DNA from 2 places in the Saccharibacillus brassicae genome. Region 2 is predicted to be linked to the other one. Evidence: riboswitches for the same ligand, from Rfam matches in the RefSeq annotation. Region 2 holds a riboswitch; the other holds the start of a gene.
What was found. A riboswitch is a leader RNA that binds a small molecule or an ion and turns the genes downstream of it on or off. The one in region 2 is predicted to bind S-adenosylmethionine.
Positions count from the first base shown of each region.

Region 1: it holds a riboswitch for S-adenosylmethionine, as region 2 does, so the genes downstream of both, metA (homoserine O-acetyltransferase MetA) here and FFV09_RS06535 (methionine ABC transporter ATP-binding protein) in region 2, are expected to answer to the same signal.

Region 1 is NZ_CP041217.1:4,247,450-4,263,265, forward strand. It holds gene FFV09_RS17605 (aspartyl-phosphate phosphatase Spo0E family protein) at 100-291, shown strand; gene FFV09_RS17610 (hypothetical protein) at 527-1,069, shown strand; gene FFV09_RS17615 (cob(I)yrinic acid a,c-diamide adenosyltransferase) at 1,134-1,739, shown strand; gene FFV09_RS17620 (RluA family pseudouridine synthase) at 1,736-2,869, shown strand; gene FFV09_RS17625 (arsenate reductase family protein) at 2,879-3,256, shown strand; gene FFV09_RS17630 (5'-3' exonuclease) at 3,253-4,185, shown strand; gene FFV09_RS17635 (hypothetical protein) at 4,209-4,463, shown strand; gene FFV09_RS17640 (phosphodiester glycosidase family protein) at 4,755-5,867, shown strand; gene FFV09_RS17645 (MOSC domain-containing protein) at 5,885-6,544, shown strand; gene FFV09_RS17650 (HRDC domain-containing protein) at 6,739-7,893, shown strand; gene corA (magnesium/cobalt transporter CorA) at 8,053-8,994, opposite strand; SAM riboswitch class I at 9,500-9,606, shown strand; gene metA (homoserine O-acetyltransferase MetA) at 9,986-10,939, shown strand; gene FFV09_RS17665 (PLP-dependent transferase) at 10,980-12,164, shown strand; gene FFV09_RS17670 (aminotransferase class I/II-fold pyridoxal phosphate-dependent enzyme) at 12,166-13,494, shown strand; gene FFV09_RS17675 (DUF1304 domain-containing protein) at 13,581-13,943, shown strand; gene mqnC (cyclic dehypoxanthinyl futalosine synthase) at 14,168-15,304, shown strand; gene FFV09_RS17685 (FecCD family ABC transporter permease) at 15,456-15,816, opposite strand, start outside.
Region 2 is NZ_CP041217.1:1,581,671-1,597,486, forward strand. It holds gene FFV09_RS06475 (ABC transporter ATP-binding protein) at 1-122, shown strand, start outside; gene hprK (HPr(Ser) kinase/phosphatase) at 480-1,394, opposite strand; gene FFV09_RS06485 (HesB/IscA family protein) at 1,564-1,926, opposite strand; gene mqnE (aminofutalosine synthase MqnE) at 2,335-3,441, shown strand; gene FFV09_RS06495 (NAD(P)/FAD-dependent oxidoreductase) at 3,491-4,555, shown strand; gene FFV09_RS06500 (PRD domain-containing protein) at 4,960-5,808, opposite strand; gene FFV09_RS06505 (glycoside hydrolase family 1 protein) at 5,856-7,319, opposite strand; gene FFV09_RS06510 (beta-glucoside-specific PTS transporter subunit IIABC) at 7,345-9,261, opposite strand; gene FFV09_RS06515 (YuzB family protein) at 9,526-9,783, opposite strand; gene FFV09_RS06520 (NifU family protein) at 9,989-10,234, shown strand; gene FFV09_RS06525 (MetQ/NlpA family ABC transporter substrate-binding protein) at 10,432-11,286, opposite strand; gene FFV09_RS06530 (methionine ABC transporter permease) at 11,321-11,992, opposite strand; gene FFV09_RS06535 (methionine ABC transporter ATP-binding protein) at 11,989-13,005, opposite strand; SAM riboswitch class I at 13,223-13,365, opposite strand; gene FFV09_RS06540 (COX15/CtaA family protein) at 13,657-14,562, opposite strand; gene FFV09_RS06545 (thioredoxin family protein) at 14,826-15,176, opposite strand; gene FFV09_RS06550 (putative polysaccharide biosynthesis protein) at 15,255-15,816, opposite strand, start outside.

The sequences.
Region 1 (15,816 bases), 2.7 Mb from region 2:
AATGGGTAATCAAACCAGGTGATTTTTCAAGGGGGAATCTTTTTGTCTGCCGCTTCGTTTCATACACCGAGGCATGGACAACGTTCTGCAAGACCGCATATGCAGCACGGGGCTCACGCTTCCGGCGCCATGGCGGAACGCGAGCTTTTCCTGCAGGAAGAGATACGCATTCTGCGCGCCCAAATGGAAGAAACATTCGGCCGCGAACAGTCGTTCACCGCTGTGAACGTCGTCGAAATCAGCAGTCGGCTCGACCTCAAAATCAACGAATACATGCAGCTCGTCCGCTGACGCCGTCTTTTTCGGACTTCAAGCGCGCGGAACGATTTCTGCATTCACTCCCGAAACGATCGATCGATCGGCCCGACAAGGAAGAGCCCGCCCAGCGGAAGCTCTTCCTTTTTGCGTGGGAGCGCGGACAGGCAGGCACGGAAATGCTTGAGGCAAAAGAGTATGATATATTGGTTAAAGCACCACTTCGATTACGGGCGCGCGCGCCCAGGGAAACGTCCAAGGAGGAGTAAGAGTGAAACGGAAAAAAATGGGGATCTGGATGCTGCTGATCGCTTCGATCCTGATGCTGGCCGGATGCGGCAAAGAAGACGGCGTTCTGATCTTTATGTCGGACAAAGCTTCATCGAGCCGCGAAGGAATCGACGTCATTCAAGAAAAATTGAACGCCGACGTTCCGGATTTGAAAGCGGAGTTCAATTATTCGCCGATGTTCGATTTGCAAAAAGTGTTGGTGGAATACGCCGCGGGAGGCAATTCGATCGTCATTCTTCCCGAGGATTCGATTAAAATTTACGGCAAGGACGGCGCCCACGTCGTGCTCGACGATTACTTCGACCAGGCCGATTATCCGGACGGCGTATTCGAAAGCGGCGTGCTCAAAGACGGAGACCGCGACGCCACGCTCGAAAAGCATCTGTTCGGGATTCCGGTCAAAGACATGAAGATGTTCCAGGATGCCGGTTACACGCCCGACGGCATGCTCGCCTGCGTGCTGATCAACGCGCCCGACAAGGACGCGGCGATCAAAGTGCTGCAGAAGCTTGCCGAAGGTTAAGCCGCAGCCGCGTGACCGACGCAAGACGACATCACCGGCAGACAGCCGAAGGGAGGACGCGACCATGCGCATTTATACGAAGACCGGAGACGAAGGACAGACGTCCGTAATTGGGGGACGGGTACGCAAAGACGATGCGCGGGTAGAAGCCTACGGCACAATCGACGAGCTGAACAGCTTCGTCGGCCAGGCGGCGGCGCTGCTGCACGACGACCGGTTCAAAGATCTGCGCGAACAGCTGGCCGTCGTCGGCCAGGAACTGTTCGACTGCGGTTCCGACCTGGCGTATACGCCCGCGAAGCAGCAGCCTTACAAGACGCATCCGGCGATGACGGAGCGTCTGGAGACGTGGATCGACAAGCTTGAAGCGAACAATCCGCCGCTCGAACGCTTTATTCTGCCGGGCGGAAGTCCGCCGGCCGCTCTGCTGCACGTCTGCCGCACCGTATGCAGACGTGCGGAGCGCCGCGCCGTTACGCTGTCCGACGAAGCGGAAGTCAATCCGGAAGTGCTCAAGTACCTCAACCGGCTGTCGGATTACTTTTTCAGCGCCGCGCGTGCTGCCAATCTCAAGCTGCGGGTCGACGACGTGGAGTACGTGCGCGGCGCCCGGGTCTTTTCCGGCGGCGAAGAACCGGATCGTCAAACTGAACAAAAGCAGGGTGAATGAAGATCGAACCGACAACAAACAGCCCAACACCCAAACAACCGATACCCAAACGAACGATACAACACGAACAGGTAGAGAATAGGTCGCAGGGCCGTGAATTTCCGCAGGAAAAAGGCATCGAACCGGAACTCGGCTATTACGATCCGATCGTGTACGTCGTGACCGAACGGGAGAACGGCTGGACGCTCAAGACGCTGCTGCACAACCGGCTCGGCGTCTCGCGCAAGCTGACTTCCCGGCTCAAAATGACCGAACGCGGCATTACGCTGAACGGCGAAAGGGTCTATATCAGCGTCCATGTCCGGGCCGGCGATCTCGTCGAGCTGCGGATGGAACGCGAAATATCGGACGATATTTTGCCGGAAGAGATGCCGCTCGATATTCTGTACGAAGACCGCGATCTGCTGATCGTGAACAAAGCGGCCGGCGTCATCGTCCATCCGACGCAGGGCCATTACACCGGCACGCTGGCCAACGGCGTCGTATGGCATTGGCGGGATCGCGGCGAACAGGTGCGGTTTCGCCCGGTGCACCGGCTGGACCGCGAGACGTCCGGCGTGCTGGCTATCGCCAAAAATCCGTACGTGCACCAGCATATTTCCGAGCAGATGATCGCCGGTACCGTCGACAAGACGTACCGCGCGATCGTGCACGGCTGCCCGCAGCCGGAATCGGGCCGGATCGAAGGTCCGATCGACCGCGATCCGGAGAATCCGCATGTGCGGATCGTGACGCCGGGCGGCTACGCGGCGGCTACCCGCTACCGCACGCTGGAACGGTATGACGCGCAGCGCGCTTCGCTGGTCGAGCTGGAGCTCGAAAGCGGGCGCACGCATCAGATCCGCGTCCATATGACGCATGCCGGCTGTCCGCTTATCGGAGATACTATGTATAAATATACATCCGCTGATCCGCTGAGCGAGCCGCAGCTGCTGCAGGCGCAGCTTCTCGATACGTGGATCGACCGTCAGGCGCTGCACGCGTTCCGGCTGTCTTTCGTTCATCCGGGCACGCGGGAGCGGATGACGTTCGAAGCTCCTTTTCCGCCGGATCTGGAAGAGTTGGAACGCCGATTGAACAGCGGGCAGTCCGCGGAGACGGATGCCCAGTCACTCAAGAAAGAGATGTGAATCGTACCGATGACTTCGCTTAAAGTGTATCATTACGCCAAATGCAGCACATGCCGCAATGCGATCAAATGGCTGCAAAACGAAGGGCGGGAGCTGGAACTGATTCCGATCAACGAACAGCCGCCGTCCAAGTCCGAAATGCTCGACCTGATCGCACGCAGCGGCCTGGATTCCAAAAAGTTTTTTAACGTAAGCGGGGAAGTGTACAAATCGCTTGGACTCAAAGACAAGCTGGCCGACCTTGGCGAAGAAGAACGCGCCGAGCTGCTGGCTTCGAACGGCATGCTGATCAAGCGTCCGGTCGTCACCGACGGCGAAAGCGTGACAGTCGGCTTCAAGCCGGAGCTGTACGCACAAAGCTGGAGCCAAAAGGAGGAGCAGGCATGAGCGAACACGGTGGCATCGAAAGCCTTCCGCAAAACGTCCTCGCGCGCAAGCCGACGCTGATGCTGGTCGACGGCATGGCGCTGCTGTTCCGCGCGTACTACGCGACGGCGCTCAAAGGGTATATCCGCCGCACCGAAGCGGGCGTACCGACGAACGGCATCTACGGATTCGTCCGCTATATGTGGGACGCGATCCGGCAGTTCGACCCGACGCACGTCGCCTGCTGCTGGGATATGGGCGGCCGCACGTTCCGCACCGAGCAGTTCGAATCGTACAAAGGCAACCGCTCCGCCGCGCCCGACGATCTTATTCCGCAGTTCGATCTCGTCAAGGATGTCGTCGCGGCGATGGACATTCCGAATATCGGCATGCCGGGCTACGAAGCGGACGATTGTATCGGCACGATCGCCAAGCGCTGCGCGCGCGAGCAGAACATGGACGTCCAGATTTTGTCGGGCGATAACGACATGCTGCAGCTGACCGAAGACCGGATCAAAGTCATTATTATGAAAAAAGGCTATGGCAACTATCAAGTGTACACGCCGGAATTCCTGATGGAAGAAAAAGGGCTCAAGCCTTCGCAGATCATCGACATGAAAGGCCTCATGGGCGACGCCAGCGACAATTATCCGGGCGTCAAAGGCATCGGCGAAAAAACGGCGATCAAGCTTGTCCAGGAATTCGACGATATCGACGGCATCCTCGCCAATCTGGACAAACTGACGAAGTCTGTCCGCGCCAAGATCGAGAACGATCTCGATATGCTGCACATGTCCCGTTCCCTCGCCGAGATCCACTGCGAAGTGCCGGTCGAATGCCCGATCGATCTGTGCGAATTCCGGATCGACGACGCGAAAGTGTCGGCGAAGTTCGCGGAGCTTGAGATAAGCAGTCTGGGCAAGATGATGGGGACGGACGTATTTGGGTGAGGGGGTTGGAGAGGCGGCTGAGGTTGGGGAAGCTGGGAGCGCTGTTTGTGCTGGAGGCGCTGTTTGCGTTGGAGGCGCTCCGGGTGGAAGAAGCTTCGATCGCCGCTAAAATCCGATTCCCCCTGATTGAAGAAAAAGCAGCTTGGGGAAGGGAATCGGATTTTAGATGCGAACGCTGTCGCTTCTCAGCCTTTCTTCCACCCTTCGCTGCTGCTGCGCTCGCCGGGGACAGCCTCTCTCCTTTTTTGGGGGAGGGGAAGGGCGAGTTCAAGGGCTGAGTTCAAAGGCGAGTTCAAGGACTGAGTTCAAAGGCGAGTTCAAGAGCGAGTTCAAGGGCTGAGGGGTTTGGAGAGGCGGTCTTGATGGTTGGGAACCCGGCTCTCCGGATGGAGGGGCGGGTTTGTTTGGCGTAGGGATGGGGGAGGACGCGTTTCGCAGCAGCGCGCCTCTTCGTCCCACTGTCCAACTTTCCCGACCATCAGGCAGGAAAAAGCGGCCTTCGTCGCCAAATAGAACAAGCAGCCAACAAAAGAAGCGGCCGCGCAAAAAGGTTCGGGAGGATATCGTTCATGGGGAAAAGCAAGAAGTGGGGCATGCTGCTGTTGGCCGGGGTGCTGACCGTATCGGGCATATTTGGCGCTGCGGGGGAAAACCAAACGGAAGCGGCGGCGGCGATCCAGGCGGGCGTGCGGAAGGTGTCGGTCGCGGGGCGGACGTACGCTGTGCAGACCGTGAGTATTCCGAAAGGCACCAAAGCCGCGCTCGGGCTGGCGCAGGGCCGGGTCGGGCAGACGCAGAGTTTCGCTTCGATCGTCAAGCAGAGCCGGGCGACGGCGGCGATCAACGGTGCGTTTTTCAACGCTTACGGAGGTCCGGCCGATCCTTATGGCACGCTGATCGCCCAGGGGAAGATCGTGCATACCGGTTATTACGGAACGAGCATCGGGTTCAAACAAGACGGAACGGTGCTGATGGATTCGCTGCGCGTCGGCATCCGGGGCACCGTGACGGGCAGACCGGACAAAGCGGGCAAAAGCCGAACGCTTGGGTGGTACGCGACTTTCGTCAACCGTACGCCGGATACGGGCCAAAACGTGGTGCTTATGTATAATTCGGCCCGGGGGACGAACGTGGGCTTCAGCGGCGGAACCGCCGTTACGGTGCGCAAAGGCAAAGTGGTCAAAAAAGCGGCGAATGCCAACACGTCCATTCCGGGGGACGGGTATGTGCTGGTGTATCACGGCTCCGAACAGAACAATGCCGCACGTTTTGAAGTCGGGTCCGCGGTCGACATGAATCTCTCCTACGAAAATGCCGCCAAGCGTCCAATTCCGTGGTCCGACGTCGTGACGTCGGTCGGAGCCGGGCCCCGTCTGGTCACGGACGGCAAAGTGTCGCTGGACGCCACAGGCGAAGGCTTCAACGATCCCAAGATTCTGACCGCCTCCGGCGCGCGCAGCGGAATCGCGATCATGCCGGACGGCTCGGTGCTGCTGGCCACGATCGGCGGCGCGACGATGAGCCAATGGGCGCAGGTCATGCAGAAAATGGGTGCCAAGCAGGCGATGAATCTGGACGGCGGCGCTTCTTCGGCGCTGTACGCGAACGGTCGGACGCTGACCGGGGCCGGACGGCCGCTGAGCAACACGCTCGTCTTTGGCCAATGGGTCGCCATGCAGTAGAAACGGAGGAATTCAACATGAAGGAAGTCGTAATCGCGGCAGTGAACGTCGGACTGCCCAGATCCGTGCCGAACGGCAAAAAGGAAGTGCAGACCGGAATCTTCAAAGAACCGGTCGACGGAGCGGCGTATCTGAGTACGCTCGGCTTCGAAGGCGACGGGCAGGCCGATCTCAAAAATCACGGCGGTCCGGACAAAGCGGTCTGCGTCTATTCGACGGACCGGTTTGCGTTCTGGGAAGACGGCGTGCTGCCGAAGCTAGGCCCGGGCGCTTTCGGCGAAAATTTATCGATCGCGGGCGGAGCGGAAGAAGATTTTTGTATCGGCGATACGTTCGTCATCGGCGAAGCGATCGTGCAGCTCAGCCAGCCGAGGCAGCCATGCTTCAAACTGTCGGTCCGCTACGGCGTGCCGGAACTGCCGGAGAAAGTGCAGGAGACGGGCTACAGCGGCTTTTATTTCCGGGTCGTCCGCGAAGGGCTGATCCAAGCCGGAGACCGGATGGAACTGCTGGAACGCCATCCGGCCGGCATGACCGTCATGCGCGCGAACGAGATCAAGTACAAGCGCAAAGACGATGCCGAAGCGATCCGCAGCCTGCTGGACGTTCGCGAATTGGCCGACGCCTGGCGGGGACCGCTCCAAAAGCGGCTGGAGACATTGGACAATCAGGGGTGAGCGGCCCGGACGTCGACGCAGCAAAAAGCCGTCAAAAGAATCTTGACTCTTCTTCCGTGTCGAGAGTATGATAGGGGCAACAGCATACAAGCGCGGAGGAAGCACCTCTCTTACATATCCATGTAGGAGGGGTGCTTTTTTGCGTTTTCGCTGCAAACTTGTCGACGCCGCGCGACACAACGGAGGGAAACGAAATGACGATCGTATTTTTGAAGCGGCTGGAAATTGAAAAGGAGCATGAAACCGAGTCGGCCCAGGTCTGGATCGAAGAAGAAGACGGATTGTGGATCAGCGGTTGGAGCGGAGAAGACGCCGCGGGGGAAAAGCGGCCGGAGCGTGAAATCTGGTACGAAGGCTCGGTCTGGAACGAGATGCTGGCCGTGTACCGCCACCGGCTGGCGGCCAAGCTTGCCGAAGGGTATCGGCCGGTGATCCGGGATACGTTTCAGGAATTTCTCGAAGCCGGCCAGCGCGGCCGCTTCACGCAGAGGCTGATCTGCTACAGCGAACTGAACGCCGACGAAGAATTGTACCAGCGGCTGGCCGCCTGGCGCAGGGTTCGGGCGACCGAAGAGCACCGGGCGCCGTATCTGATCGCGACCAATCGCGCGCTGCGGCTCATTGCGGCGTTCCTGCCGCGGACTCAGGAAGAGCTGCGCGAGCTGCCGGGGATCGGCGAGAACACCGTGCAGCGTTACGGCGAAGCGGTATTGGAACATACGCGGACATTGGAGCGCAAGCATGCTTTTCCGCTCGACTGGGTGGAGCGGCGCCTGGACGAAGAAGAATTCGAAGCGTGGACGTACAAAGGCAAAGAGCGCAAGTTCAAGCGCGAAGCCGAACGGGTCCGGGCGACGCGGCTGCTGCTGGAATCCGCCAAGGTCGGTTCTTCGCTGTCGCAGATCAGCGAGGCCAGCGGTCTGGATCGGCGCGAGCTGATCGACATGATGGAATCGCTGGAGAAGAACGGATACGACCTGGAATCCGTAATCGAGCACGAGCTGCAGCTGATGCCGCAGGAGCAGCGCGAAGCCGTCATGCAGGCGTATGCTGAACTGGGCGATTCTTTTCTCAAGCCCGTCCTGAAGAAAGTATACGGCGAAGAACCGCCGAGCGAACCGGGCCTGGAGATTCTGTACGAGCAGCTGCGGATGCTGCGCATGCTTCGTCGCCGGGCCGCGGAGCGCCGCGAAGCCGAAGCGGCGATGACGCCGGAACCGGCAGGGCAGTCTGCGCCGGGAGCGTCTGCCGAAGCTGTGGTGGAATCGGCGCCGGAAGTCGTGATCGCGCCTAAGCCGTCCGCGGCGCCGGCCGCTTCCGGCCGCAAGCGGGGCACGCACGCCGGTTGAACCCGGCTTCGGACGCCAGGCGTCAGGCTTAATCTTCCGCCTGCGCCGCGGATCGCCAAAAAGGGCCGTTCCAAGCTCCGGATGCCGGAAGCGGGAACAGCCCTTTTGTATGCGTATAGGGGGGGATGCGGAACGGGTCGATGCAGGAAGGCGCCGAACTTACAGCCAGCCTTTTTTGCGGAACAGCAGGTACATCGTAAAGCCGAGCACGACCATGAGCGCGATGACCATCGGGTAGCCGTACGTCCAATGCAGCTCCGGCATATGGTCGAAGTTCATGCCGTAGATGCCCGTCACGACCGTCAGCGGCATGAAGATGGTCGTGATGACCGTGAACACCTTCATGATCTCGTTCGCGCGGTTGGAAATGCTGGACTGGTACGCTTCGCGAAGGTTGCCCATCAGATCGCGATACGTATCGAAAGCTTCGGACACTTTGACCGTATTTTCGTAAATGTCGCTGAAATATTTCTGCAGCTCGTCGTCGATCAGGCGCAGGTCTTTTTTGTTCAGAATATTGATGACTTCGCGCTGCGGCACCAGTACCTTCTTGAGCCAGAGAATCTCCGCCCGCAGGCCGATGATGTCGTTGAGATGCGTGCGCTTCGTATTCATCAGGATATCTTCTTCCAGCTGCTCGATCTGGTCTTCGATCCGGTCGCCGACTGCGAAGAAGTTGTCGACGACGCGGTCGATCAGCAGATACATGAAGCGGTCCGGCGTATGCACTTCTTCTTCCCACATGATCGGCTTGACCGTGCGGAGTTCGTGAATCTTCTGCCGGGTCACCGTAATGATAAAATGCCGGCCGAGGAAGATGTTCAGCGCGCGCATGAAGATCTCTTCGTTGTCGAAGCGGATACTGTTGACGACGGTAAAATAGTGGTTCTCGTAAATTTCGATTTTCGGCCGCTGTTCTTCCTCGCCGAGCATATCTTCGACCGCCAGATCGTGCAGGCCGAACGTGAGCTGGAGCAGCGTCACGTCGTCGAGATCGGCATCGATCCAGTAGAAGCCTTCTTCGGGCGGGGTGAGCGTGTCGGTCAGGTTTTCATTTTCGATCAGCGTAAAAACGCCGTATTTGACATGCCGGATTTTCATGCGGTTCAACTCCTTCGAAATGAGACGATCGCTCGTCTGGTGAAATAGTCTCGAATTCGCGGGAGAGCGCAGGAAAAAACAGGCCGTCGCCGGAACGGGCGTCGCCTTAAACGGTTGAACGGCAGTTCAGCCCTTAAGGCGGCGGCCGGTCAGTTAACTTCCATACATGGAGGCATTGACGCCGGTCGGCCGTTTTTTCGATTGTCGGATGCGTGCTGCGTTCTCTCGCGCTTGGGCCTCGGGTCGCCGTCCATCTGAAAGTCACCTCTTGTTTTCAAAATTGTTTTCATAAAACCCTCGTTAAGTATAACCTGCACCCTAGGGCCTTTCAAGGTCTTGTTTGTGACAAGGGATGCTTACGTTATCGGCTCCGCCGCGGCGAAACTGTAGATGAAGAAAATCGATACAGCCCGCTTCTTGCTTGAATGCATAAAATGTGTATAATTGAATCTAACGTTATCCCGGCGAAACGGTCGGGAATTCGACAATTGAATATTTCAGTGGAATCTTATCAAGAGCAGGTGGAGGGACTAGCCCGATGAAACCCGGCAACCGGCGACTTTGTCGTACGGTGCTAATTCTTGCAAGTTACCGTGCGAACAGAGACGAGGCACGAGTCGATCAGCCCTTGTCGTCACGGCCCGCCGTGCGAACGCAGACGAGGCACGAGTCGATCAGCCCTTGTCGTCACGGCCCGCCGTGCGAACAGAGACGAGGCATGAGTCGATCAGCCCTTGTCGTCACGGCACGCCGTGCGAACAGAGACGAGGCACGAGTCGATCAGCCTCGATCTTAGCGTCGCGCATCCGGTAACTTGACAGATGAGAGAGGCGCTAGCTTTATATAGACCTTTCTCGGCTTGCCCGGAAAGGTCTTTTTGGTACACTTTCGTGCCGAAAAACGCTTTTCCGGCTGCCGAATGCTCGATCGCACGACACCCGTGTCCACATTCAACGTCAAACGTCAAAACGTAAAAAGGAGTGAATGGAAAGTGCCGATTAAAGTACCCGATAATCTGCCCGCCATGGAAGTGCTGCTGAAGGAAAATATTTTCGTCATGGACGAGAGCCGGGCGTACAGTCAGGATATCCGTCCGCTCCGCATCGCGATTTTGAACCTGATGCCGACGAAGGAGACGACCGAGACGCAGCTGCTGCGCCTGATCGGCAACACGCCGCTGCAGGTGGACGTCGTGCTGCTGTACCCGAGTTCGCACACGTCCAAGAACACGTCGGAAGAATACCTGAACACTTTTTACAAAACGTTCGACGAAATCAAGCACAAACGCTTCGACGGCATGATCATTACCGGAGCGCCGGTCGAGCAGCTTGAATTCGAACAGGTGAGCTACTGGGACGAGATTCGCCAGATCTTCGAGTGGTCCAAGAAGAACGTCACTTCGACGCTGCATATCTGTTGGGCTTCGCAGGCCGGCCTGTACCATCACTTCGGCGTGAACAAAATTCCGCTGGCGGACAAATGCTTCGGCGTCTTCCCGCATACGATGAACAAGACCAACGTGCAGCTGCTGCGCGGCTTCGACGAATGTTTCTTCGTGCCCCACTCGCGCCATACGGACGTGCAGCGGGAAGATATTTTGCGCAGCCCGGAACTCGAGATTCTGGCCGAGTCCGAAGAAGCGGGCGTCTATCTGGTCGCGACCCGCGACGGCAAGCAGATCTTTGCTACCGGCCACTCCGAATACGATCCGCTGTCGCTCAAATGGGAATATGACCGCGATATCGCCAAAGGGATGGATATCCCGGTTCCGAGAAACTATTTTCCGAACGACGATCCGACCCGCAAGCCGCTGTCTTCCTGGAGAGCGCACGCCAATCTGCTGTTCTCGAACTGGCTCAACTATTACGTCTACCAGGAGACTCCGTTCGATCAGGTCGACCTGACCAAAGAAGTATCGTTCAGCGACTACGGCGCCGGCATCTGAATCACTCACTCAATCCACGATCCATTCAGGAGGAATGACCATGAAGGACGACAGACAGCTCAAAATCGAAAGCGCGCTTGCGCAGATCGGCTCGCTTGAAGACCCGCAGACGGGAGGCGTGACGTTCCCGATCTACCATTCGACCGCTTACCGGCATCCGGGGCTCGGCCGGAGTACCGGCTTCGACTATACCCGGACCAAGAACCCGACCCGCAGCGTGCTGGAAGAAGCTTCGGCCAAGCTGGAAGCGGGCGACGCCGGTTTCGCGTGCAGTTCCGGCATGGCCGCGCTGCAGACGGTGTTTGCGCTGTTCGGGCAGGGCGACCATCTGATCGTCTCGCTCGACCTGTACGGCGGCACGTACCGCCTGCTGGAGCGCGTGCTGTCCCGGTTCGGCGTCAAGGCGTCCTACGTCGACACGAACGATCTCGAAGGCATCGAGCGTCTGCGCACGCCGAATACCAAAGCGGTGTTTATCGAGACGCCGACCAATCCGCTCATGATGGTCACCGATATCAAGGCGGTCGCCGACTGGGCGAAGCCGAACGGGATACTGACGATCGTCGACAACACGCTGCTGACGCCGTTTTTCCAGCGTCCGATCGAACTCGGCGCCGATATCGTCGTCCACAGCGCCACCAAATACCTGGGCGGGCATAATGACGTATTGGCAGGCCTGATCGTGACCCAAGGCAAAGAGCTGTCCGAAGAAATGTTTTTCCTCCACAATTCAATCGGCGCGGTGCTGAGCCCGACCGACTCCTACCAATTAATGCGCGGCATGAAGACGCTGGCGCTGCGGATGGAGCGGCACGAGAGCAACGCCCTGACGCTTGCGCGTTTCCTGCAGCAGCATCCGCAGATCGAAGCCGTCTACCATCCGGGTCTGCCGGAGCATCCGGGACACGACGTACAGAACCGGCAGTCGAGCGGCAATACCGGTATTTTCTCGTTCAAAGTCAAAGACGCGCGCTGGATCGATCCGATCTTGCGTCATATCCGGCTGATCGCTTTCGCGGAAAGTCTGGGCGGCGTCGAGTCGCTGATGACGTATCCGGCGATACAGACGCACGCGGATATTCCGCAGGAAATTCGCGACGCGATCGGCGTGGACGACAAGCTGCTGCGTTTCTCGGTCGGCATCGAGCATATCGACGACCTGATCGCGGACCTCGGCGGCGCGCTGCAGGCGGCTTTGAACGAGACGGAAGGGGCGGAAGCTTAATATGACCGACGTAAACAACGGGAATAACGAAAATACCGGGAACGACGGACTTATCGGCAAAAACGGCAGCGGCGACAGTCTGGAGACCGGCACGGAGAAAACGGCGCAGCCGCAAGGACGCACGCCGGAGCAGGCCGCGGCCGCGCCCCGGCAGCTGCAAACGCCCGAAGAAGCGGCGCAGGCGCTCAAAGACCGGCATTTCGACACGAAGCTGATCCATTTCGGCGCGGAGATCGATCCGGCGACCGGCGCGTCCAGCGTGCCAATCTACCAGGCGTCGACGTTCCACCATTTCGACATTTACAATCCACCGCAGTACGATTACAGCCGCTCCGGCAGCCCGACGCGCCAGGCGCTCGAAGATTACATCTCGCTGCTCGAAGGCGGAGCCGGCGGTTACGCATTCGCGTCCGGCATGGCCGCGATTTCCGCGGCGCTCATGATCTTTTCGGCCGGCGATCACCTGATCGTCACGGAAGACGTCTACGGCGGCACGTACCGGCTGCTGACGACCATTTTGAGCCGCATGAACATCGAGACGACCTTCGTCGACATGACGGAGCTCGATCAGGTCAAAGCGGCGCTGCGTCCGAATACCAAAGGCGTCTACATGGAAACGCCGTCGAATCCGACGCTCAAGATTACCGACGTCGGCGCGGTAGCGAACTGGGCCAAAGAGCATGACCTGCTCACGCTCGTCGACAACACGTTCATGACGCCGTATTACCAGCGGCCGATCGAACAGGGCGTCGATATCGTGCTGCACAGCGCGACGAAGTTCCTCGGCGGACACAGCGACGTGCTGGCCGGCCTTGCGGTGGCGCGCACGCCGGAGCTGGCCGCGCAGCTCAAAAAGCTGCAAAACGGGCTCGGCACGGTGCTCGGGCCGCAGGACTGCTGGCTGCTGATCCGCGGCATCAAGACGCTCGGCGCCCGCATGGAACGCAGCGAGATCGGGGCGCGCAGGCTTGCGCACTGGCTGTCCGAACGCAAAGACGTGGAAGCCGTCTACTACCCGGGCCTGCCGGAGCATCCGGGCCGCGGCATCCACGAACGGCAGTCGACCGGCTACGGCGCGGTCGTGTCGTTCGACGTCGGCTCCGAGGAGCGGGCCAAACGGCTGCTGAACCGCGTGAAGCTGCCGCTCGTGGCGGTCAGCCTGGGCGCGGTGGAGAGCATCCTGTCGTATCCGCCGATGATGTCGCATGCGGCGATGCCGCGCGAAGTGCGGCTTGAGCGTGGCATTGCCGACGGCCTGCTGCGCTTCTCGGTCGGCCTGGAGAACGTCGACGACCTGATCGCCGACCTGGAACAGGCGCTGGCCGATTAACTTTCCTTCGCTAAAGGGAGCAACCTCTTTTTTCTGTTACAATGAATGGAAATAGGCAAAAGCCTCAGAAGAAAAGAGGGAATGCGATGGAATGGGTGGCCAACGTCCTGGTAGCGCTGATCGCGCTGCTGCACGTGTATATTCTGGTCCTGGAAATGTTTATGTGGAACAAGCCGCGCGGGATGAAAGCGTTCGGACTGGAGCAAAAATTTGCCGACATGACGTTGTCGCTTGCGGCCAATCAGGGACTGTACAACGGATTTCTGGCGGCAGGGCTCGTGTTCGGCCTGCTGTATCCGAACGCGGAAGCGGGGGCGCATATCCAGATCTTCTTCCTCGTCTGCGTAATGGTCGCCGGCATTTACGGAGCGGCTACGGCCAAATTCAAAATTTTGTTCATTCAGACGGTGCCGGCGCTGATCGCGCTGATCGCCGTGCTGCTCGCCTAACGGCGTCAAGCAGCAGACCGGTCCGCTTCGGCGGACCGGTTTTTGCTTTTTGCCGGCGTATCGAAGTTCGCTCATATTTAATTCTTATGTAAAGTGTGATAGGATTAGTTGTATTGCAGGGCCCGATTAAATTTTAACTTTTCAAAATAGAGATTGTGCAGTACGGCCCGAACGGATACGACTCACTTTATTTGAACCTATTTTCACAAAGGAGGCTGCATGCAATGAGTGCGGTTGACAAAATACTGGATAAAGCTTTGAACGGGGGACGTCTCGACGTCGAGGATACGATCGCCCTGTACGAAACGAACGAGATCGAGAAGCTGGGACATGCCGCCAACGAACTGATGATTCGCAAAAACCCCGATCCGATCACGACGTTCGTCATCGGACGCAACGTCAACTATACGAATGTGTGCGACGTTTTTTGCCGTTTCTGCGCGTTTTACCGCCGTCCGGGTTCGCCCGAAGGGTATGTGCTTCCCGATGAAGTGATCCTGCAAAAAATTCAGGAGACCGAAGACGTGGGCGGCACGGAAATTTTGATGCAGGGCGGAGTCAACCCGGATCTGCCGTTCGAATATTACCTGAACATTCTGCGCAAGATCAAGCAGCATTTCCCGAACGTGACGATGCACTCGTTCTCGCCCGCGGAAATCATGAAGATGCAGAAGCTGTCCGGCATGTCGATGGAAGATACGATCCGCGCGATCCACGAAGCGGGACTTGATTCCCTGCCCGGCGGAGGCGGCGAGATTCTCGACGACCGGACCCGCCGCAAGATCAGCCGTCTCAAAGGCTCGTGGCGCGATTGGATGGACGTCATGCAGACGGCGCACAAAGTCGGCATGAACACGACCGCGACGATGGTGATCGGCTTCGGCGAATCGTACGAAGAGCGCGCGCTGCACATGCTGAGAGTGCGCGAAGCCCAGGACGAATGCATCCGCAACGGCTACGATTCCGAAGGGTTCCTCGCCTACATCTCGTGGACGTTCCAGCCGGACAACACGAACATGAAAGTCGAGAAGCAGACGCCGGAGCAGTATTTGCAAAACGTGGCGATCAGCCGCATCGTGCTCGACAACATCAAGCATTTCCAGTCGTCGTGGGTCACGATGGGACCGGAAGTGGGCAAAATGTCGCTCAGCTACGGCTGCGACGACTTCGGCAGCACGATGATGGAAGAAAACGTCGTATCGGCCGCGGGCACGACCCACAAAGTCAATATCGAGCAGACGCTCGACATTATCCGTGCCGCCGGCAAGATTCCGGCCCAGCGCGACACGAAATATAACCTGATCCAGGTGTTCGACGATCAAAATTACAAAATCCAGCGCGATTTCATCATGCAAAACTAGAGGCAAGGCCAGAAGCAGGACCGGCAGGCCGCGCCACCGCAACCTTTACCGCCGATTCGGCGAACGATAAGCAAACGCCTCTCCGCTCAAGCGGTTCCCGGCAAGGGACCGCAAGGCGGAGAGGCGTTTTTTGGTTTTTTTCAGTTTGGGTTCAGTTTGGCTTTTTGAGCAGCAGATGCAGGAAATACGGCGCCCCGATAAAAGCGACGACGATGCCGGCCGCGATCCCGCCGGGATCGTTCAGGCTGCGCCCGATCGTATCGGCCAACAGCAGCAGCCAGCCGCCGACGAGGATCGAGACCGGAATGAACCGCTGATGCGCGGGTCCGACGAGCGCGCGGGCGATATGCGGTGCCATCAGGCCGATAAACGCGATCCCGCCGGTGACGGACACGGCGGAAGCGGCGAGAGCGACCGCGGTCAGCAGCAGCAGAATCCGGTCTTTCTGGATCGGCACGCCGGCGCCGACGGCGGAAGCTTCGCCGAGCGACAGCAGGTTCAGCGACCGCGTT
Region 2 (15,816 bases):
GCCGCATCATTCTCGACATCGGCGAAGCCGACAAGCAGCATCTGACCGTCGAGCGCCTGATGAGCGAATTCGAACGGATCAGCGGCAAGAAAATGGCGGACGACCGGACTTTGCTCGGTTAATCCTGACTGGCAGTGCCTGTTGACCGGCTGCTTCCCGCGGCCTTGTCTTCCTTCCAAGCCCTAAACCCAAAAAGCTGCCCAATTCGCAATGCGAAGGGCAGCCTTTTTGTATACTCTCTTGATCTTATCTCTTGATCTTATCTCTTGATCTTATTTCTTGATCTTATCTTTTATCTTTTGTCTTTTGTCTTTTGTCTTTTATCTCTTATCACTGGAGCGACTTTTGCAGCAGGCGAGCCGATTTCCGATTTGAGCGACTTTCGGCTTTCCTCCCCTTCCGCTGAATCTTTTATCCAATCAGAGGGGAGGAAAACGAGTCCGAGCGAAAAGCGGAAATCGGCGAGCCCGTGCAAACAGTCACTCCGCGCCCTCTTCCAACCGGCCCATAAACTCCTCCGCCGCGCTGTACCCGAGCTGCTTCAAATACCAGTTGTTCGCCGCGGCTTCGATCAGCCCCGACGTATCGCGGCCGGGCTGCAGCTGAATCTCGATATGCGGAATTTGGACGCCGAGATATTCGGTGAACTGATCCGCCACTTCCAGATCGTTGTTCAGCGCTTTGTCTTCCCACGGCGTCAGTTCGATATCGAGCACGATACGCGTCTCGTCCTGGAACGCGGTGCGTCCGTACTGGCGTACGACGTTGATCAGCCCGATGCTGCGCAGCGCCAGAAACTCCCGCGTAATCGTATTGTGCGTGCCGAGCAGCGTGGACGGGCCGAGCTTTTTGAGCACGACCACGTCGTCCGCCACGAAGCGGTGGCCGCGGCCGATCAGCGTGTGCGCCGTCTCGCTCTTGCCGATGCCCGAACGCCCGCGCAGCAGGACGCCGATCCCCGAGACGTTGATGCATACGCCGTGGATCGACATCTCCGGCGCCAGCGCCTTCAGCAGGTAGCCGTCGAGCTTGGTGAGGAACTCGGTCGTCTTCTCGGGCGTCCGCAGCAGCGGGATGCCTTCCTGATCGCAGAACATTTCCAGAAACGGGATCTCCTGCTGGCCCGTCGTCACGATAAAGCACGGCGGATGGTATTTGACGATATTGCCGATATGCAGCCTGCGTTCTTCGACGCTCTGCTGGAGCAGGTACGTGATTTCTTTGCGGCCCAGCACCTGCACCCGATTCATCGGAAAATACTCGAAATAGCCCACGAATTCCAGGCCGGGGCGGTGGGCTTTGGGACGGGTAATCTCGCGGTCGAGCCGGTCGGCTCCGGACAGCACTTCGAGCTTGAGCGCTCGGACGACATTTTCTACGGTAACGGATTTCATGGCTTATTCCTCCTGTACAGAATCGATCGCGGAAGACGCCCGCCTGCCCGGCACTCTCCGCGATCCGATAAAGGTCCGGCGCTGCCGCCGTACCAAAAAAAGCTCCCAACCCGGAAATGGCATCCAAGCTGAAAGCTTCGTGCAAACATTCATGCCGCCGGTCCGCCGCTTAGTCGCAGGGTTGGGCCAGCGTCTCGTCTTCTTCCCGCGTACGGAACGAAGAACCGCAGCCGCAGGTCGCGACCGCATTCGGGTTGAAGATGGTGAAGCCCCCGCTCATGCCGGATTCTTCAAAATCCACCTGCAGGCCGTTGAGGTATTTCAGGTCCTCTTTGGATACGACCAATTTGATATCCTGTATATTCATGTAGACGTCGTCCGCATCGGACTCCTCGTTGTCAAAGCCCATTGCGTACGAAAAACCGCTGCAGCCTCCGCTGGCTACGCCCAAACGAAGAAACATGCCCGGCGTCTCCTGCTGCTCCAGCATCCCTTTGATGCGCGAAGCGGCCGATTCCGTGATTTCGATCATGGTTTTTCCTCCTTTAAGCTGATCTCCCTACATTATACGCCTCCGGGCCGCGCGACTCAAGCATTTCGGGCGGGCCGTCCGCGGCTTGAGCAGGAGGCCCGTGCCGCCTGCCCAGGACCGATAGGCGTAAAACGTCCCGTATTGCCCCGTTTCCCGAGTAGGTTTATAATGGGTACAGAATGACTCTTTAAATTTTCGGAATTTCGACACGAAGATGTAAAGAATGCTTGTCGGCCCACCGATGTAACTTTTTTCACACTTTCAGAAACGGCTTGTCCGTTTCAGCAAGATAGCGGCCGCCGCGTGCGGCTATGTTTTTGTTGTCTGTCCAGTATTCCGGTCCTATTCGGTCCGGCCCGTTCCGGTGCGGTAGCGCCGCCTCGGGATCAACGAGGAGGTTCTTACAAAATGTCTACGATCATCAATCCCACCATGGATAAGCGCATGGCCGAAATCGCCGAGAAGGTTCACAATGGGCAGCGTTTGAGCTTGGAAGACGGCGTTTATTTATATCAGAGCGAAGATATTTTGACGATCGGCCAGTTGGCCAACGAAGTCAACCTGCGCAAGAACGGCAAAAAGGTCTATTTTATCGAAAATATGAGCCTGTACTTCACCAACGTCTGCGAAGCGCACTGCGCGTTCTGCAACTTCCGCAAAGACGAGGGCGAAGAAGGTTCGTACACGCTGAGCGGCAGCGAAATGGTCCGCTACGTCGAAGAGAACATCACGCCGGGCGTGCGCGAGTTCCATATCGTCGGCGGCCATAACAACAACGTGCCGTTCCAATACTACGTCGATTCCCTGGCCGCGCTGAACGAGCGTTTCCCGGAAGTGACGATCAAAGCGTACACGGCGGCGGAGATCGACTTCTTCACCCGCATCAGCGGACTGTCGATCGAAGAAGTGCTGCGCGCGCTTCAGGGCGCGGGCCTCAAATCGCTGACCGGCGGCGGCGCGGAGATTCTCTCCGACGAATACCGCCAGAAAATGCGCGTCGACAAAGCGAACGTGGACCGGTATCTCGAAGTGCACCGCACCGCCCACAAGATCGGTATGCGCACGCACACGACGATGCTGTACGGTTCGATCGAGAGCCACGAAGACCGCATCAACCACATGATCCAGATCCGCGAGCTTCAGGACGAGACGAACGGATTCATGGTGTTCATTCCGCTGTCCATGCAGCCCAAGAGCCGCAATGCCAGCATTATGCGCCGCAACTCGGCCTACGAAGATCTCAAGACGATCGCGATCAGCCGTCTGATGCTCGACAACATCGATCATATCAAAGCGTACTTCATCAATATCGGCACGCAGCTGACGCAGATGGCGCTGACGTTCGGAGCTTCGGACGCGCACGGCACCATCGTCAAGGAACGGATCAGCCACGCCGCGGGCGCGCTGACTCCGGAAGGCTTGACGCGCAAGGAACTGATCTGGTTGATCAAGGGAGCGGGCCGCATCCCGGTAGAACGCGACACGTTCTACAACGAAGTCGAAGTGTACGAGTAGAGGCTTCGCGCCGGCAGCTCGACCAATCCACACACTAAGGAGATCTGATATGAAAAATCTCGTTATTCTCGGCGGGGGCTACGGCGGCCTGACCATTCTCGATACCCTCTCGGAAAATCTTCCTTCGGACGTGAACGTGACGCTGATCGATCGGCTTCCTTTTATGGGACTCAAAACGGAATATTACGCGCTGGCGGCGGGAACCGTGTCCGACCACAAACTGCGGATCGCGTTCCCGAACCATCCCCGCATCACGAAGCATTTCGGTACGGTGGAGCAGATCGATCTGGAAAATAAAAAAGTGCTGCTGCAAAACGACGAGCCGGTTCCTTACGACCAGCTGGTCGTCGCGCTCGGCTGCACCGACAATTACCACGGCGTCCCTGGCGCGGACGAATTCACGTACAGCATCCAGTCGCTGCACGCTTCGCGCCGCACGAACGACAAGCTCAGCAGCCTCAAGCCTTCCGCCCACGTGCATATCGTCGGCGGCGGCCTCAGCGGCATCGAGCTTGCGGCCGAACTGCGCGAGAGCCGGCACGATCTGCGGATCACGCTGCTCGACCGCGGCGAGCGCCTGCTCTCGTCGTATCAGCCGCGGATCTCGCGCTACGTGCAGGACTGGTTCAAGAAACACGACGTCGAAGTGTGCCACAAAGTCTCGATCAGCCGCGTGGAGCAGGACGCGCTCTATAACGGCGACGAACTGATGCACACCGATGCCGTCGTCTGGACGGCCGGCATCCAGCCGGTCGACGTCGTGCAGAACATGAACGTCACCAAAGACCGTTCGGGCCGCGTCGTCATCAACGAATATTCGCAGATCGAGACGTACCCGGAAGTGTTCGTCTGCGGCGACTGCGCCAGCCTGGAGTTCGCTCCGAGCGCCCAGGCGGCGGAAGCGCAGGGCGAGCAGATCGCCCACGTGCTGCTCGCCTTCTGGAAAAACGAGAAGCCGAAGCTCAAGCCGATGAAGCTCAAAGGCATGCTTGGTTCCCTCGGCCAGAAAGCCGGCTTCGGCCTGAACGTCATCGGCGATACGTCGATTACCGGCCGCGTGCCGCGCATGCTCAAGAGCGGCGTCCTGTGGATGTCGAAGCATAATCTGGGGTAGAAGATCCGGCTTTGGGGAGCCGACGGGAAGATTCAGTTCGCGCGGAGCGTCCTATGCGGACGTGGAAAACCCAATCCGCGCCGCCCGGCCTGTGAAGCTGCGGAGAACTTGATTCCGATCGCTTGTTGCCTGTGGGAAATAGGATTGGATGTTGTCAGGGAGATTTCCCACAGACAAAGGCGAGCACTCCGTTTCTCCATTCAAGTTCTCCTCCGCCTCCCTGCCCGATGAAGTTTACGTCAACTTCCCCAGCCCAAAGAAGCCGTACTCGATATCCGAGTACGGCTTCTTTTTTGTTGCCCGGCTAACAGCCTTGGGCTTATACAAAGGCGAAAAGAAATCCCGCCTCCAATCCGTTGGAGAGCCGGCCCCGGCTCTCCACAAACCGTACCTTTTCCAGGCGGCTACTCCAGCTCGTTGTACGACATCAGGCGATGGATATGCACCGCCAGATAGGTCAGTTCGTCGTTCGTAATGACTTTTCCGTGCACCTGCTCCACGTAGGCTTTGATCTTGAATGCCCCGTCCATCGCCTGCGGGTAGAGCGTGGCGATCTGCTCGAACAGCAGATCGTCTTTGGCCTGCAGCATCCGATCCGAATAGAAGCGCTCGACGAAAAATTTCACGTGCGTAATGAACCGCGTGTAATGGATATTTTCCGTATCCAGATCGATATGCAGCGAATACCGGACGAGATTGACGATGCTGCCGATCAGCTTGGCGTATTTCATCCCGTCTTTCGACTCGGACTTGCCGCCCTGCGCATTGATCAAATGGAAAGCGATATTCGCGGCTTCTTCTTTGGGCAGTTCAAGCTCCAGCCGTTCGTTCATGAGATGCAGCGCGAACAGGCCGATCTCGAACTCTTCCGGGTAGTAGTTTTTGATCTCCCAGAACACTTTGTTCGTCAGGTTGATGTCTTTCTTGTAGCGTTCGACGGCGAAGCTCAAATGGTCCATGAGCATAAAATACGTGCCGGGATTCAGCTTCGTCTGCAGCTTGCGTTCGGCATAGGCCATAATCTCGCGCGTCAGTTCGACGTAGACGGGCTCGATCGCGTCCAGCATGCCGAGATACTCTTTGACTTTGACGTCTTCGACCGGAACGAACGTCTGGTCGACCTGGTTCTCGTCGATCAGACTGCCCGTTTTTTGCCCGTAGCCGATGCCTTTGCCGAAAACGATATATTCTTTGCCTTGATCGTCCTCGACGAGCACGACGCTGGAGTTCAGCACTTTTTTGATTTTGATCATCTTGTCTGGTTCCCCTTCCTGCCGGAAAGATCGGAGCAGCCGACCGGTTACAGTTCTTCCCCGTTGGTCTCGATCACTTTTTTGTACCAGTGGAACGAGTCTTTGCGGCTGCGCGCAAGCGTGCCGTTGCCGAGATCGTCCTGATCGACGTAGATGAAGCCGTAACGCTTGGACATCTGCGACGTGGAAGCGCTGATCAGGTCGATCGGCGCCCAACTCGTATAGCCGAACAAATCGACGCCGGCTTCCACCGCTTCTTTCATCTGCCGGAAATGGTCGCGGAAATACTGGATACGGTACTCGTCGTGGATCGAACCGTCTTCCGCCACTTCGTCGACCGCGCCCATGCCGTTTTCCACGATAATCAGCGGCTTTTTGTAGCGGTCGTACAGTTCGATCAGCGAGATTTTCAGACCGACCGGATCGATCTGCCAGCCCCAGTCGGTCGACGGCAGATACGGATTTTTGACGCCCATGATCGTATTGCCCGCTGTGCGTTCCTTGCCGGCTTCCGCCGATTCGGTCAGCGACATGTAATAGCTGAACGACACGAAGTCGACGGTATGCGCTTTGAGCACTTCGCGGTCGCCCGGTTCCATCCGGATGTGCACGCCTTTGCTTGCCAGAATGCGCTCGGTCAGAATCGGATATTCGCCGAACACCTGCACGTCGGAATAGAAATAATTGTTCAGGTTGCGCTGAAGCGTGATCTCCACGTCGTTCGGGTTGCACGTGTTCGGATACGTCGTCAGCTTGGTCAGCATACAGCCCATCAGGCTGCCGGGAATGATCTCGTGGCAGTCTTTGGTCACCATCGCCGAAGCGACGAGCTGATGGTGCAGCGCCTGGTACACGACCTGGTCTTCCTGCCCTTCCGGGCAGCGGTCGGGGATAATGCCCGCCGTCGTGAACGGATGGCGGTTGATACTGTCGACTTCGTTGAAGGTAAGCCAGTATTTGACGAGATTTTGGTACCGCGTGAAGCAGACCCGGCTGAATTCCACGAAATAGTCGACGACTTTGCGTTCGTACCAGCCGTTATATTTGAGACTGAGCGCAAGCGGCATTTCGTAATGCGACAGAGTCACGATCGGCTCGATATGCAGACGTTTCATTTCGGTAAACAGATTCTCGTAAAATTGCAGCCCTTTCTCGTTCGGCACGCTTTCTTCGCCGGTCGGGAAAATGCGGCTCCACGCAATCGAGACGCGCAGCGTTTTGAAGCCCATTTCGGCAAACAACGCCAGGTCTTCCTTGTACCGGTGATAAAAATCGATGCCGCGGCGTTTCGGATAATCCCGGTCGCTCGGATCGGCCATCGCTTCTTCGATCATCTTCGTGGAGATACCCACGTGCCCGGCATAGTCTTCCACGCTCAAATGCGGCTTGTAGCTGGCCACGTCGGCGACCGAAGGTCCTTTGCCGTCTACATTCCATGCGCCTTCCGCCTGATTGGCGGCGATAGCGCCGCCCCACATAAAGTTTTTCGGAAATCCTTTGTACGTTGTCATGATTGGTTGCCTCCCAAAAGTAGGTTTAGTCGGTCAGCGCGGTCACGGTCATCAGCGTATCGTGACGACCGACTTTTCTCAAGTTGGCCACGTCGACCCGGTAACGGTCTTTGCTTGTGACGATGGCCAGCACGACCGGGTCGTAGCCTTCCGCCGCAATTTGTGCATAGTCGAATTTCATGAGCAGGTCGCCGGCTTTGACTGTATCTCCGGCCTGCACCTGCGGATCGAAATGTTTGCCTTTGAGCCGGACCGTATCGATGCCGACATGGAACAGCAGCTCCGCGCCGTTGGTCGTGCTCATGGCGATGGCGTGCTTTTTGCCGAACACCATTTCGATCCTGCCGTCGACCGGGGCGTACAATTCTCCGACGGAAGGAACGATCGCCAGACCTTCCCCCATCGCTTTGGTCGAAAAGACTTCGTCGTTCACGTCGGACAGCGGAATTTGCTCGCCGATCGCCGGGCTTTTGAAGATCTCGGCGGCCTGCAGGCTGCCCGCGAATTGACGCCGCTCCTCGGCCGCGCGGCTTGGAGCCGGTACGGCTTCGGCGGCTGCGGCGGCTTCGGCCGGGCTGTCCTTGAACAGCAGCAGAGCTGCGGCGAACGACGCGGCGAGCGCGATCAGCAGGCCGATAATGGCGTTCACGATATTGCCCGGCAGGTCTTCGACGATAAACATCGACAAGCTGGCGAGTCCCGGTCCGACGAGCACCAGCGCCTGCAGCGCGACGATGCCGACGTAAGCGCCGCCCACGAGCGAGCCGGCCATAACGCTCCACAGCACTTTTTTGTGCTGCAGGGTGACGCCGTACAGCGCCGGTTCCGTAATGCCGAACAGCGCGGAGACGCCGGCCGAGATCGCCGTTGCGCGCAGCCGTCTGTCTTTGGTGCGGATCGCGACCGCGAAGCAGGCGCCGCTCTCCGCCGAGTTATGCGCCAGCGAAGCCGGCAGATAGAGCAGTTCCTTGCCGGCCGATCCCATCGTGGCGATCGCGTACGGCAGCAGCGCTTTGTGCATGCCGACCGAGACGACGAACGGCAGCACGGCGGCCAGCAGCGCGACGGCGACCCAGCCCACCGTATCGAACAGCGTCAGGATGATCGAAGTGAAGCCTTCGCCCAGCGTATAGCCGAGCGGCCCGAGCAGCAGGAGCGAGATCGGCACGGTAATGACGAGCGCCATCATCGGAACGAAGAAGACGCGGATGACCTTCGGCGAGATGCGGGTAAACAGCTTCTCCATCTGCGCGTACAGCAGCACGGTCAGGATGGCCGGGAAGACCTGGTACGGGTACGCGATATTGCGCACCGTCAGGCCGAACAGCTGCGAGCCTTCCGCCAGCATCGCGCCCATGCTCGGCAGCAGCAGCGCGCCGACCGCGGACAGCGCGACGAGCGGACTGACCTTCAGCTTGTTCGCCGTCGTCACCGCGACGAGCAGCGGCAGGAAGTACAGCGGCGCATCGCCGATCTGGAACAGGATTTTGTACGTCTGCCCGTCCGAATCGATCCAGCCGGCGACGCTCAGCAGCAGCAGAAGCGACTTGAGCACGCCGCCGCCGGCAATCGCCGGCACGAGCGGGCCGAACACGCCGGTCAGGAAATCGAGGAATACGGCGCCCCATTTTCTTTTCTCCGCCGGTTTGTCGCCGCCTGCGGCCATGCCGCCGTCTTCGGACGAAGCGCCGGCATGGCCCGGACCGAGCAGGTCCACGACTTTGTCGTACACTTCCAGCACTTCGTTGCCGATGACGACCTGGCATTGGCTCGCCATTTTGACCGCGATCACGCCTTCGACGCTTTCGAGCTGCGGAACGTCGGCTTTGTTGTCGTCGATCAGCGTAAAGCGCAGCCGCGTCGAGCAGTGCTCGAAGTGAGACACGTTTTCTTTGCCGCCCACATGCTTCAGCACGTCGGTGGCGGTGCGTTTGTAGTCCATATCTATGCTCCTTTTTCAGGCGATATGAAAGGTTTCAGCCATTTTTCAACTAAAAAAGGACCTAAAACGCACAAATCCGGAGATTCGTTCGTTTTAGGTCCTGCCTGCATAACCAGTCACATGCCTAGTGGTTTATTGAATTGCTGTCAGTGTATCGCATATCGGTGAAAGCGTCAACATTACGGACGGTTTTTTTGTCGAAAAGTTTCGAATGTTCGAATTCAGGCGGAATTTAAACCGTCTCTCTCCCATTCAACCCTAGTCCTAGTCCAGATCCAGAGACGCCCAAGGATCTTCTTCGTTCATCTTCGCTTCGATCGCTTTCTCCAGCGCCTCTACGGTCTCCGCTTCGACGACATCGCTGTTCACCATCGCATACGGGCCGAAATCGCATTGCCCGCAGTTGCCGAGACAGCCGTATTCGATGACATCGTATTCGGGATTGGCTTCAAGCTTGTCGAACAGCTCCTGCGTGCCGTGGTGCATATTGCTGGCACAGAACTCGATAATCGGTCTGATCATCATTTTCTCACCTATTCTCATTTATTCTCAGCCGCATGACGGCAAACTTGGAATGCTTCTTTAATTTTCGATTCATTTATATTATAATACAAGAGAGACTTTTGCAAAGTTTGATTTATTGTTTCATTCTTTTGCAAAATGATTCTCCGAAGTGACTACGCGGTTACAACTGTACGCTTCAAACATTTGAGAGGAGCTGACCATAATGAGTGAAAGTACACAACTCGACATGTATGATGAAGTTCTGGACGTGCTGGACAAACTGCGTCCTTTCCTGCAGCGCGATGGCGGAGACGTTGAATTGGTTGACGTTGAAGACGGCATCGTGAAGCTGAAGCTCGTCGGCGCTTGCGGCAGCTGCCCAAGTTCCACGATTACGCTGAAAGCCGGTATCGAACGCGCCCTGTTCGAAGAAGTCGAAGGCGTAAACGAAGTTATCCAGGTCTTCTAAGACGGACCCCGGTTCGTATACAAGATTTCGCTTAGGCGAACATGGAACGAGAGCGTCGAATCTTCGGATTCGGCGCTTTTTGTTTGTCTTTTTAAAAAAACAACGGATCTCACCAAAAAAAGTCCCGTTCTCCATCAGGAGTCCGGGACTTTTGGTGTGAATCGGCAGATCGGGAACGACGGTTCAGAGGTTCGCGCTTAGAAAGCGGGAATGATCTCGCCTTTGTATTCTTCTTGAATGAACGCTTTGGTATCTTCCGAGTTCAGAGCCGCGATCAATTTCTTGATGGCGTCGGAATCTTTGTTGTCTTGACGGGTAACGAGCAGGTTCGCGTAAGGTACGTCGCTGTCTTCTTTGAACAGGGCGTCTTCGCCCGGGGACAGGTCGGCTTCAAGCGCGTAGTTGGCGTTGATCATGCCCAGGTCGACTTCGTCGAGCTGACGCGGAATCGCTGCGGCTTCGATCGGCAGGAACTTGAGGTTCTTGGTGTTCTCTGTCACGTCGCGCTCGGTCGACGTGATGTCCGCGCCGTCTTTGAGCTTGATCAATCCTTGTTTTTGCAGCAGCAGCAGCGCGCGTGCCGTATTGGTCGGATCGTTCGGGATGGCTACGGTCGCGCCGTCGGCCAACTCGTCGATCGATTTGATTTTTTTGGAATAGCCGGCGAACGGTTCGATGTGTACGGAAGCGACGCTGACCAGGTCCGTGCCGTTTTTCTCGTTTTGCACGTCGAGGTACGATTGGGTCTGGAAGAAGTTCGCGTCAAGCGATTTCTCGGCCAGCTGCGTGTTCGGCAGGATGTAATCCGAGAATTGGACGATTTCCAGGTTCACGCCTTCTTTTTCCAGCGCAGGCTTGATGTGTTCCAGAATGACGGCGTGAGGGACCGGAGAAGCGCCGACTTTGAGCGTGACCGCTTCGGTCGAAGCCGCGTCGCCGGAACCGGCAGCGTCCGTGCCTGTCGAAGCCGTGGTACCGCCGCTGCTGTTGCCGCATGCGGCCAGCAGAGCGACGAGCGCAAGCGTGAGTACTGCGAGAATCCATTTTTTCATTGTGTTTCTCCCCTTTTGTTCGCTATTTTATGTTTTATTTCCGGGTAAAATGAAGGACCAGACGATCGCCGATCATCTGAATGATCTGTACCATCAGCACGATCAGCACGAGCGATACGAGCATGACGGCTGTCTCGTAGCGGTAATAGCCGTAGTTGACCGCAAGCGTGCCGAGGCCGCCGCCTCCGACCAGCCCCGACATGGCGGTGTACGAGATCAGGGCGATGACCGTGACGGTGAAGCCCGCAATCAGGCCCGGCAGCGATTCGCGCAAGATGACTTTGTACACAACCTGCCACGTGGAAGCGCCCATCGACTGGGCCGCTTCGATCACGCCGCGGTCCACTTCGCGCAGCGCGGTCTCGACGAGCCGTGCGAAGAACGGGGCGGCTCCGATGACGAGCGGCGGAATCATGCCCCGTACGCCGATCGAAGTGTTGACGATTTCCTTCGTGATCGGAATCAACGCGATGATCAAGATGATGAACGGAACCGAGCGCAGGATGTTGACGATCACCGACAGGATGCTGTACAGCACCCGCAGCACGTACGACGACGACCGCGCCCACAGGAACAGCACGATGCCGAGCGGAAGGCCGAGAAGCAGCGTGAACAGGCTGGAGTAGCCGAGCATCTGGAGCGTTTCGACCGTGGCTTTGCCGAACTCTTCCCAGTTGACTTGCGAAAAATCGAGTTTGCCGTTCATTGCAGTTCCTCCACTTCAAGCCTTTGTTCGGTCAGGCGCCGCAGCGTGTTGTCGATCGACGCGGCGTCGCCTTCGAAACGGACGACCAGCTGCCCGTACGGCGTTTCCTTGATCCGCGAGATCGTGCCCTGCAGAATCGCGAAGTCGACGCCCGTCTCCTTCACCGTCTGCGACAGCGTCGATTGATACGTCAACTCGCCGATAAACGTCACTTTGACCGTCCGCGAAGACGGCACGTGCACGGCCCGGATCGCTTCTTCGAACATCTCTCCGCCTTCGGATTCGCGCTTGATGAACTCCTGCGTAATCGTCTCTCTCGGCTTGAGGAACACGTCGATAACCGGCCCCTGCTCCACGATAATGCCGCCGTTGATAACGGCGACCTTGTCGCAGATACTCTGGATGACGTGCATCTCGTGCGTGATAAGCACGATGGTCAAGCCCAGCTTGCGGTTGATGTCGAGCAGCAGACGCAGGATGGAATCCGTCGTCTGGGGATCGAGCGCCGACGTCGCTTCGTCGCACAGCAGCACGCGCGGGTTGGGCGCCAGCGCCCGGGCGATGCCGACCCGCTGCTTCTGCCCGCCGGACAGCTGCGCCGGATATTTGCTCGCGTGTTCGGTCAGCCCGACCAGTTCGAGCATCTCGTTCACCCGGCGGTTGATCTCCGTACGCGATTTGCCTTCAAGCTTGAGCGGAAAAGCGACGTTCTCGTAGACGGTCGCCGAAGACAGCAGGTTGAAATGCTGGAAAATCATGCCGAGCTTGCGGCGTTCGCGCTGGAGCTGCCTCTTGCCGAGCCGGGTAATGTCCGTCTCGCCGATCCAGACCGAACCGCTCGTCGGCTGCTCCAGACGGTTGATACATCGGATCAGCGTGCTCTTGCCGGCTCCGGAATGGCCGATGATGCCGAAGATTTCCCCTTGGGCGATCTCCAGATTGATGCCGTTCAACGCCGTCATCGTCTTGCCTCTCGTGGTATAGGTCTTAACCAAATTTTTGATGGTGATCACTCGGCTGGTCCTCCTAGCTGTCTAAAATCGCTTGTGTGTCGATTTGCCCACTTTAGGTTACGCGCTGTCGCCTTAAAGCCGGCGGGTATTCGCGGCGCACACCCGTTCTCCATGCCGGCCGCGCTTGCGGATCTAACCCGTGTATACCGCGGCTTGATAAATCAAAAAGCCCTTTTTGATAGACAAAAAGGGCTCGCATCGTATGCGGAAAGTCACCTTCTCATCTCCCAGAACCGTGGCTTGCGTTCTGTAGGAATTAGCACCATGACACCCTGCGCCGCACGTCTTCTTCGGACGTTCGCCTGCAGGATCGGTTGCCGGGCTTCATCGGGCCTGTCCCTCCGCCTCTCTCGATAAGAAAAATCTGAGATATCTAATTGGAAAGCTGGGGATTACGGAAATTCAAAAGAACCGAACCGAAATCCTTCACTCAGTATATTCAGTTTGGCACGTTTTGTAAAGGTCTCGCATGAAAATTTTCATCGCTTTCGGTCCGCCGGTTTGTCTTGCCGCCGCGGACAGATCCGGCGTACAAAAAAGAAGCCTCCGCAGAGACTTCTTGGCCGTACGCGCCTTCGCGCAAATTAGCATGCCTCCTGCGCCGGCTGCCCCGCCGGGCGGTTCATCCGCTGCGCGGGGACTGCCGGGCACTCAGGCTTGCGCCGTTTTCTTGACGCGCACCGACGTTTCTTCCCTGGCCGGAATCCGGCTCAATTCCCAGGTCCGGATACTCATGAAGCACAGGAACGCGAACAGGAAGTCCGTAATAAGCGTGTGCAGCATCGGAGCGAACATGTAATATTCGCTGCCGAGCGCAACGAGGTTGAGAATGCCACTGAGCGGCAGCGCGATCATCAGCACGATGACGATGATGCCCAGCTTGCGGATGTCCGGAATATGCGAGTAATTGCGAACCGCCATATGCCCGACGATCAGTACGAAAATGAGCAGCAGCGCGGACGCGATATGCAGCACGATCGACATTTTCGCCAGTTGGGTATGGCTGACCAGCGCACCCGTATAGACGACCGCATACGTGAACGCTGCCGAGAACACGGTCAAATTGCGCGTGCGCTTGCTGACCCGCTGCGCGGCGGGCGGCTCCTGGTAGCGCTCCAGGCTGCCTGCCCGGCGCACCGACAGCGCAAGCACGAGCGCGCTCGCGAACGCGATCAGCGCGAATCCGAAATGCAGCGCCATGATCGGCGGCGACTGCGAGAAGACGACAGCCAGCGCGCCCATGACCGCCTGCACGATGACGAAAAACGCCATGATCGCGGCATAGATTTGAAAATCGCGCCGTTTGCGCGCCCAGATCAGAAACGCCACGAGCGTGGCGAGCGCCAGCAGACCCGCGATGCCGGCCGTCAACCGGTGCGTGTACTCGATCAGCGAACCGATCGTGGTGCCCGGCACGAACTTGCCGTGGCAGAGCGGGAATTGGCGTCCGCATTCCAGGCCGGACCCCGTTCTCGTCACGACCACGCCGTTGAACGAGACGAGCAGCATGATCATGCACGATGCGTAGCTCAGCCATTTCAACACTTTATATTGCAAAAGTCTCACCGCCGATTCGAAAAGTAGTGGAGGGCATTCCCGTGCCGCGAACCCCGCAGCCGCCGAAATGCCTTTTCCTTTTATTATACCGGAAATGTATCCGGGTTAAGAATTGTCTTTGTGACAAAAAATGTTCAAATCGACGGCAAGTTTCCGGCTTATTGCCGGATTCCGTATGACCTTTATCATTGATGCCGGGGATCGAAGCCCGCACGCAGCAAAACGCCCGCCAGGGCGGCAGGCCGAAGCGGGCGTTTGCGGGATCAGTTCTGGCCGGCCAGTTGGCCGTGCACGGCGGCGGCGCGGTCGAGGAAACTCTCGATCTCGGCGCGCGATTTGCGGGCTTTGTTCACGAAGCGAATCAATTCCTTGCCGTTCGAAAAAGCGACGAAGCTCGGAATGCCGAGAATGTTCAGCTCGCGGCTGACCGCCTCGACTTCTTCGACGTCGACCTGGATCAGCTTGAGCTGGTCTTTGCGCTGTTCTTCGACTTCGGGCATGAACGGATCGATAAAGTGGCAGTCTCCGCACCAATCGGCGCGGAATACGGCTACGGTCAGTCCCGGACTTGCGATCTGCCGATCGAAATCGGCTTGGGTACGAATTTGTTCCATGCGAAATCTCTCCTTTGATGTTTCGTTATTCGGGCATCAATGCCGGTCTGTTTATTTTACCCCAATTTCGCCCGGGAATCATCCGCGCTGAAGGCGCATCAGCGGACGCAGCGCTTTTTGCAGCGGACGCGGGTACGAGCCCAGTTCGTCGCGGCGGATGACCCGCAGCACGACAAGCAGCACCAGGTAGATCGACGGCACAATCAAGCCGACCGCGCAGCAGGCGATGAAGAACGCCAGGCGGGCGTGCATGAACGCGCTCATCCAGCTGCCCAGCTCGCTGAGCCCGAAGCTTGCCGCGGCGACGACCATGCAGGTCGCGATGAAGGCCGGCCAGCGGCTGCCCAGCACCGAGAACGACACGATGCCGCGCAGCGTGTGCAGGTTAAGCAGCGTGATGACGAGGAAGCAGACGCCGGTCATGCCGATGATGCCGTAGATGCCGTAACTGCCGAGCAGCGGCGCAAGCGCCAGGCTGCCGGCGATTTTGACGACGAGGCCGATCGCGACGTGCACCATCGAGCGGCGGGCCAGGTTCATGCCGAGCAGCATCGAGTTGCTGACCATCATCGTAATCTGGAAAATGGTGCCGAGCGTCAGGATGGCGATGATGCCGGCGCCGTCCAGCGTACTGAACAGC